DNA from 2 places in the Cupriavidus sp. KB_39 genome. Region 1 is predicted to be linked to the other one. Evidence: riboswitches for the same ligand, from Rfam matches in the RefSeq annotation. Region 1 holds a riboswitch; the other holds the start of a gene.

Region 1 (4,209 bases):
TCGCGTACGTAGGAGGAGAAGTTATTCCCCACGATGCCGTCGATGCGTTTGTGCGTTTTCTTGTCGAGAATGCAGGTTTTCAGTATCTCGATCAACGGAAATGCATCGTTGCCGCGCTTGGCGTCGACACTCATCTCCACGGAGATGATCTCGAGCTCGACAGCGTAGCGATCTCCGGTCGGATTGTCCCAATGCGCCAGGTCATTGAAGCGATTGTCAATCATCCTCAACGTGTTGCGCAGATTCTGTTGCCTACTCTTTCCCCGGGCCAGGTTGGCAAAATTGGTGGTTACGCGCGTACTGTCCGATGGCTGATAGTTTTCATCGAAAAGAATGCTCTTGAGGCTAAAGGCAAGTTCTTTGTTCATTGCGATCCAGTGACCTAATTTTTGAGAGAAGTCGATTCTTGTTTCAGGCCACAACCACTTCCTCGGCCAGAGCGGGCCTTGCGTGGCGCGTCAGTTCGACCAACGGCAGTGCCCGTTGGATCGCCAGCCTGGCCCGCTCGATGAGGGCCTGGTTCTGCAGGCGGTAGTCGACGAAATCCTTGTCGGTCGCGTAGACACCCAGCGGCAATGTGCGCGCCTGGAAGAAGCTGAACAGCGGCCGCAACTGGTGGTCGATCACCAGGGCATGGCGCTCGCTGCCACCGGTGGCAGCCAACAACACAGGCTTGTCGATCAAGGCGTCCTGATGAATGAAGTCGAAGAAGTGCTTGAACAGTCCGGTGTAGGAGCCGCGGAACACCGGTGTTGCCACCACCAGGACGTCAGCTTGCTCAACCGCCGCAAGTTCCCGCTCCACCGTGTCGGGCAAGTGGGTGCGCCAGACCGCRCCGGCAAGCCGCGGTGCGAGCTGACCCAGTTCAACCAAGCGCTGTTCGCACGGAAGTTCGTCTGCGATCAGGTCTAGCAGGTGCTCTGCCAGGGCTGCAGACTTGGAGGGGCGTTGTAGCCCGCCGGAAACCGCTACTAGACGGAGTGGACGTGTCATTTTTGCTTTCATCTGTTGCGAGGCTCACGCGACATGCCAATCGTATGGATGTGCATCGATGAAGTAAAATGGCTTTATTTCAACAATMCATGAGCAGTAGTCATGTGAGTTATCGGGCGCACCCGCCGGGTCATCCCGCTCTCACGCCTYCGTGCTCCCCAGATCAGCATGTGCGCTTTGTAACCGTCCGTTACGGGTAGAATGCGCACCGCGGCACGTCCCCTGTGCCGCCCGTGATTGCAGGTGCCCGCGATGCKCGTGGGTTAAACGGGAAACAGGTACGTCGCCGAGCCGCGACCAAGCCTGTGCTGCCCCCGCAACGGTAAGCAGGTTCGGGAACTGTCATGTCGATCCATCGGATCGGCGGCCACTGCGCGATTGTCATCGTTGTCATCGCGTGGGAAGGCGACGGATTCCCGGGAGCGCACGCTCCCCGCCTGTCAGCCCGGATACCGGCCTGTTGTCATCATCGAAATCTTTCGCACGGACGGGGTCGTCCGGCTTCACGATGACATACAACTTGTTCGCGCATTCCGCTGGCCGCCCGCGCTCGGCCCAGATTTCGTCACGCCCTGCGCGTGGGCGTCGACCGCGCGTGCTGGCCGCATCACTTGGTGCCGTGGCCGGCCTTAATCTTCCCTGTGCTTTCGCACAGGAAACCTCCGAACAGAAGGACACGTCACTGCCGCCCGTGGTCGTCAGTGAGGCCGTCTATCCCGGCCTGGCGCTCTCGAAACCCGAATACACGGGCAGCCGCATGGGCCTGACGCCGCTCGAGACGCCGGCCAGCGTCGAAGTCATCAGCGGCGAGACCATCCGCGCGCGGGGCGACCAGAGCGTGCGCGAGGCCGTGACCCGGGCAACCGGCATCACCGGCAATCCGTCGCCGGGCAACGGCGGCACCTCGCTGACCGCGCGCGGCTTCGCCGGGCAGGGCTCGGTCATGCAGCTGCTGGACGGCACGCGCATGTACGTGGCCTCCGGTACGGTGACCTTTCCGTTCGATACGTGGTCGGTAGACCGCATCGAGGTCCTGCGCGGCCCCGCATCGGTCATGTATGGCGAAGGGGCGATCGGCGGCGTGGTCAATGTGGTGCAGAAGAAGCCGATCCGAGGCCCGATCGAGAACGAACTCCAGATCACGGGCGGCACCGAGAAGACCGCGCGCGTGGCCTTCGACAGTGGTGGCAAGGTCAACGACAACCTGTCGTACCGTTTCKCCACGGCCTACAACCGGACGGCTGGCTGGGTGGATCGGGGCGATGCCAACAACCTGATGGTGTCGGCGTCCGTGCGGCTGGACGTGAATCCGGAATTCAACCTGACGCTGTCCTATGACGACGGCACCCAGCATCCGCAGCAATACCTCGGCACGCCGCTGGTCAACGGCAGCCTGGACCGCTCGCTGCGCAAGAAGAACTACAACGTTGGCGATGCCGAGATCAGCTATCGCGACCGCTGGACGCGCCTGAGCGCCGAATGGACGCCGAACGACCGCGTCACCGTGCGCAACCAGTTCTACTACCTGACCAGCCACCGTCACTGGCGCGACAGTGAGACCTTTACCTATCTGCCGGCCACCTCGCAGGTGCGCCGCGGGGACTATCTGGAAATCCTGCACGACCAGGAGCAGGTGGGCAACCGCGCCGACATGACGGTGCGCAGCAAGCTGTTCGGGCTCGATAACACCACGACGGTGGGCTTCGACGTCAACAAGGTCAACTTCACCCACTCGAACAACTCGCCCTATGACGGCACCTCCACCGTACCGGCGCGTGATTTCGATCCGGGCCTGTTCTTCAGCCCGCCGGGCGTCGTTACCTCGCCGCGCTTCCGCAGCAACACCACGCAGTACGCGCTGTTCGGTGAGCACCGTATCGCCCTCACGCCGCAGTGGTCGGTCATCGGCGGGGTGCGCTTCGACCATGCCGACCTGACGCGCACCGACCTCGTGGCCGGCTCGGCCTGGGACAAGACCTTCGCCAACACCACGTGGCGCGTGGGCACCGTCTACCAGTTCACCCCGAGCCTGGCCGTCTACGCCCAGTACGCCACCGCGACCGATCCGCTCGGCGCGCTGATCACCACGTCCGACGCGCAGCGCAACTTCAACCTCGCCACCGGCATGCAGGTGGAAGTGGGCATGAAGCAGGCGTTCTGGGGCAATCGCGGCGAATGGACCTTCGCGGCGTACGAGATCCGCAAGAACGACCTGCTTTCGCGCGATCCGGTCAATCCGACCATCACCCAGCAGGTGGGCGAGCAGTCGTCGCGCGGGCTGGAAGCCTCGGCGAGCGTGGAAGTGCTGCGCGGTCTGCGCCTCGACGTCAACGGCACCGTGCTGCGCGCGCGCTATGACGACTTCAACGAGTCGGTCGGCGGGGTGCTGGTCTCCCGCGCCGGCAACGTGCCGACGAGCGTGCCGCAACAGGCCGCCAACGCGTGGCTGACGTGGAACTTCATCCCGCAATGGACGTTCGGCGCGGGCCTGCGCTATGTCGGCGGACGTTACGCGGACACGGCCAACCGCGTGCGCGTGCCGAGCTATACGACGGTGGATACGGCGCTGTCGTGGCGTGTCTCGAAGCAGGCGGCGCTGACGCTGCGCGTCTACAACCTGTTCAACAAGGACTACGCCGAATCGGTCTCGAACGGGGGCCAGCAATGGCTGCTGGGGCGTCCGCGTTCGGCGGAGTTGTCGGCCAACTTCTACTTCTGAGGCCCGGGCGATGTGGCGCAAGATCCGGCGCTGGCTGTACCTGATCCATCGCTGGATGGGCATCGCCGGCTGCCTGTTGATCGCGATGTGGTTCGGCTCGGGGCTGGTGATGATGTACGTCGGCTTTCCCGCGCTGACCGATGCCGAGCGGCTGGCCAGCCTGCCGCCGCTCGATGTGCGTGCCGTGGCCACGACGCCCGATGCGGCGATGGCGGCGGCGGGGCTGTCCAGCTTTCCACGCAGCCTGCGGCTTGAGATGGCGGGCAGCCTGCCCGTCTATCGCATGGTTGATGGCAAGGGTCAGCCCCATACCGTGGCGGCCACCGATGGSCGCGTCATCGAGCGCGTCGATGCWGCCACGGCGCAGGCCACTGCCCAGCAGTTCACCGGCAAGCCTGCGCGCTGGATCGAGACCGCCGAACGAGACCAGTGGACCGTGCCGAATGGCCTCAACGCGTGGCGTCCGCTGCATCGCATCGCCATCGATGACGGACACG
Region 2 (4,209 bases), on a different contig from region 1:
GCGGCGACGGCYCGGGGGAGTCGCAATTCCCTGACAATCGCSCCGGCCATGCCGGCATCGGTGGCGGTCAGGGCCTGCCAGAGCTGCGAGGCATCGAGCGATACGCTGCCCAGCGCGAGCGACAGGCCGAACACGGCCAGCCCCGCCAGGGCGAGGACCAGCCAGACGGCRAGCGCGCGGCGCGCCTCAGCCATGGCGGACCCCGCCCGGGCGCGGCGCCTTGCCGGGCCTCATTTCTGGCGCCATCCCAGCGTGACGAACCCCGCCCGGCCCTGCGTGGCGTACGGATAGGCGAGCTGGTAGTTCTTGTCGAACAGGTTTTCCACGCGGGCGGCGACGTACCATTGCTTGTCGATGTTGTAGCGGGCGGTGAGGTTCAAGATACCGTATCCGCCCAGCCGGCGCGAGCCGTTGTCCATCCGCGACGACGACACCAGCCACTCGCCCCCGAATCGGAAATCGCCGAAATTCCGGCCCACATCGAACGACGCATGGCGGCGCGCGCGGCGCAGCAACTGGGTGCCGTTGGTCTCATCGACCGGATTCTGGAAGGTCACGCTGGCGCCGACATCGGTGCCGAGCAGGTTGGCGCGCCAGGACGCCTCCACCCCCTGCACCTTGGCCTTGTTGACGTTCTGCGCCAGGAACAGCCCGTTGGCCTGCTGCGTGGAGACGATCAGGTCGTTGTAGCGGGTCTCGAACGCGGTCACGCGCAGCAACCCGGTGGCGGCAGTCTCCACCTGCACGCCCAGCTCGGCCGACTTCGCACGCTCGGGCTGGAGGTTCGGCTGGCCGAAGTTCGGGTAATAGAGTTCGTTGAAGGTCGGCGCGCGGAAGGCGTTGCTGACGTTGGCGATCAGCTTGACCGCCTGGGTCAGGTGGAAGCCATAGCCGGCGAAGAAGCTGCCCTGGTTGCCGAAGTCCGAATAATGGTCGTTGCGCGCGTTCAGCTGCAGCTGGTGGCGGCCGATCTTGCCTTCGTAGCCGCCGTAYACCGAGAACACATTGCGGATGGGCGCGTTGTAGGCGCTGGACGACAGTTCCTGCTGGAGGTAGTCGGTCCCGAACAGCAGCGTGTGGTCAGGCGTCAGCGCGTACTCGTTCTGCCAGTTGAACTGGCGCGAGCGCGTGCTGAACAGGCTGTCGAACAGGCCGTTCTTGGTGGTTTCGGCGCGGTCCTCGCTCTGGGCYACCTTGAAATGGGTGCGCCAGTCGGGCAGCAYCTTGCCGTTGACGAASGCGGACAGCGTGTACAGCTCGCTATCCATACGCAGGTCGTCGGTCGGCTTGCCGCTGGTGCTGTCGTACGACAACTGGCTGTTGGAGTAGTACGCGGCCACGCCGGCGTCCCAGTCCTGGCTGAACTTGTGCTTCACCTGGCCGGAGACGCTCTTGTTCTCGTACGGGTTGTCGGCCGGGTTCGGGCCGATGCCCTGCCGGGCGCGCGTGGGGTTGTCGCGATTCCATTTCGCGGCGTCGATCGACGAATAGCCGTCGGTCTTGAACATCGAGCCGGTYACGTTGAACGAGGTATCGCCCACCTGCCCGCCATAGCCGACGGTGCCCTGGCGCGTATTGTTGCTGCCGTACTCCACCGAAGCGTTYGCCGCCGGGGCCTGGCCGGCGCCGCTCTTGGTGAAGATCTGCACCACGCCGCCGATGGCGTCGGAGCCGTACAGCGCCGAGACGTTGCCGCGCACCACCTCGATATGGTCGATCTGGTCCGGCAGGATATTGCTGAGCTGCGCGGTGCCGCCGCTGGCACCGGCGATGCGCACGCCATCCACCAGGATCAGCACCTGGTTGGAATTGGCGCCGCGCATGAACAGCGTGGTGTTGGCGCCCATGCCGCCCGTGGTGGCGAACTCCACGCCCGCCTGGCCGCGCAGCAGCGAGCGCAGGTCCGGCGCRTGGGTGTTGACGATGTCTTCCTGAGTGACCACCGTGGTGTGCGGCAGCGCCTCGGTCACGGCCTGCGCGGTGCGCGAGGCGGTGACGACCACCGGCGCGAGCGTCTGGCCGGGGGCGGCGCCGCTGGCATCCGGCGCGGCTTGCGCGTGGACCATGGCGGGGTAGAAAGCGGGTACAAGGGCGGGCACGAAGGCGGCGATGGCCGCCAGGATGGCGGGCACGCGCGGGCGGACCGGCGGCTGGGTCGCGGCGGTCTGCCTGTGGAGCGAGGAACGCATGTTGCTGGATGGATGGAAGTACGGCCGGGCCCGTCCCCGCGGGCCTTGTGGCGAAGTGGCGCGCCGCTGTGGAGCGGTGCGCCCGCGTTCAGGCCGGTATCCGGGCTGACGACATCAGGCCGGCCGCCTTCCCGATCGCTGGATCCCCGTCAAATGGCGGGGTGGATCAGTGGCATGCTGGCAGGCCCTTGCGCGGCGCATGGCGCGRGCGCGGTCGCTTACCGTTGCGGGGGCAGCACAGGTTGGCCCAGCGCGCGGCGCGCCCCGGACTCCCTGTTTCCCGTTGAACTGCGGCCCTGTGGGCAGGGTCGCGAGCACCTGGAACGTGCGCGAGTGTAGGCAGTTTCACCGGGGCCGTCAATCTGGCGGACGTGGTGCGGAACCGTCCACTCCGGGGCCGGTTACCCGCACGTTGCGTGACGATCGATGCAACTTCCTGGCGACGCTGCAGTCAGAAACGTCTCGTTGACGACGTGGCCGATCCGGCATCGGCTAGAATCCCGAAACCTGACCCACATTCCATCGGACAGACAGGCACTATGCTCAACGAACTCGAACAACTGGCCGCCAAGATCGGGCGCGTGCTGCATCACGCAGACACCCTGGCGGCGGAAAACCAGCGGCTGCGCGCGGAGATCGACCGCCTGCGGGCCGAGGCGAGCCAGTTGCGCACGGACCGCGAATCCATGGCGGCCGACCGCGAACTGCTCAATATCAAGATCGAGGAAGCCCAGCTGCGCATCCAGTCGATTCTGGACAAGCTGCCCACGGCCAGCGATGCGCGCCAGCTCGACCTGCTGGGCGAAGGCGCCCCGGCCACCGGCTCGGACCCCGATGCCAGCGGCGCGCACCCCGCCCCCGGAGAACACGCATGAGCAATAAGCAAGTCGAAGTGAACATCGCGGGGCAGCCCTACCGCTTCGCCATCGCGCCAGACAACGAAGCCGCGCTGCTGGAGGCGGTGGCGCTGGTGGACAACCAGATGAACAAGCTCAAGGGCAACGTCTCCGCCAAGGGCGTGGAGCGCGTGGCCGTGATGGCGGCCATCAGCATCGCCTCGGACCTGCTGGCCATGCGCCGCAAGCAGGAGGAGGACGGGCAGATTCCCGTGGACGCCGTGCGCGCCCGCATCCGCGAGCTGAACGAGCGCGCCGACGAGGCACTGCGGCAGTACGCGCACGTGGGCACCGACCCGCGCGCGCCGGGCTGACATCGACATCGGACGGATCTGGCCGGACTTGAAATCACACCGCATCGGCCGCACATGACAGGCATGTGAAGCCGATGGCGCAATGTCGGATTTGGCCGATGTCCGGTGTTGAAAATGTAACGYTGCYACATGCCGAACTTGGTATGCCTGACGACGCGGTGTATAGTGTAGCCAGACTGCACAAACGCCTTACCGGTGCAGCATACAGGTCAGGTTATCGCGCCCGACCGCCGTTTTCATCCCATCCTGTTTCGAAACGGCAAACGTCTGACATCACCCCAGCTGCTCGCAGCGTAAGGTGAATATAAAGTCAGACGTTTGACAGTTTCCCTGCCTGGTTCGTGAGGGTCATAACTCCTTGAACCGATATGCATTGCATGGTGCGGGATTATGTCGTGTGGGCGAGCGCGTCACCGCATTCATAGTCTTGGTTCTGCCTGGACTCCCTGAGTGGGTGATGTACCCAAAATGCGACTTCCGCAGCCACTCTGAACCTCACTTGGGTTCAGGATGCCGACCCAGCGGCCGAGGCGGGGACCCCTCAGAAGGCGGTGGTTTTCAGAACCACCGCCTTTTTTCTTTGATCGACGGATACTGGTATCGTGACGCCACCCGCCGCCAAATCGGGCCAACGCGCCCCCCAGTACTGGCTGATGAAGTCCGAGCCGGACGAAGCCAGCATCGACGATCTTGCCAAGCGCGGCACGCTGCCGTGGACGGGCGTGCGCAACTACCAGGCGCGCAACTTCATGCGCGACCAGATGCGCATCGGCGATGGCGTGCTGTTCTACCACTCCTCCTGCCCCGAGC

Evidence for each region. Region 1 has a riboswitch for cobalamin ahead of AB4Z27_RS10955 (TonB-dependent receptor). Riboswitches for the same ligand answer to the same signal wherever they lie in the genome.
Region 2: another riboswitch for cobalamin. It lies ahead of AB4Z27_RS24595 (TonB-dependent receptor plug domain-containing protein); the one in region 1 lies ahead of AB4Z27_RS10955 (TonB-dependent receptor).

What each region holds. Positions count from the first base shown of each region.
Region 1 is NZ_JBFREV010000011.1:19,114-23,322, forward strand. It holds gene AB4Z27_RS10945 (DUF1852 domain-containing protein) at 1-368, opposite strand, end outside; gene msuE (FMN reductase) at 412-993, opposite strand; cobalamin riboswitch at 1,218-1,468, shown strand; gene AB4Z27_RS10955 (TonB-dependent receptor) at 1,685-3,712, shown strand; gene AB4Z27_RS10960 (PepSY domain-containing protein) at 3,723-4,209, shown strand, end outside.
Region 2 is NZ_JBFREV010000043.1:25,622-29,830, reverse strand. It holds gene AB4Z27_RS24600 (FecCD family ABC transporter permease) at 1-194, opposite strand, end outside; gene AB4Z27_RS24595 (TonB-dependent receptor plug domain-containing protein) at 231-2,189, opposite strand; cobalamin riboswitch at 2,264-2,527, opposite strand; gene AB4Z27_RS24590 (hypothetical protein) at 2,729-3,064, shown strand; gene AB4Z27_RS24585 (cell division protein ZapA) at 3,061-3,399, shown strand; RNA gene ssrS (6S RNA) at 3,724-3,940, shown strand; gene AB4Z27_RS24575 (EVE domain-containing protein) at 4,053-4,209, shown strand, end outside.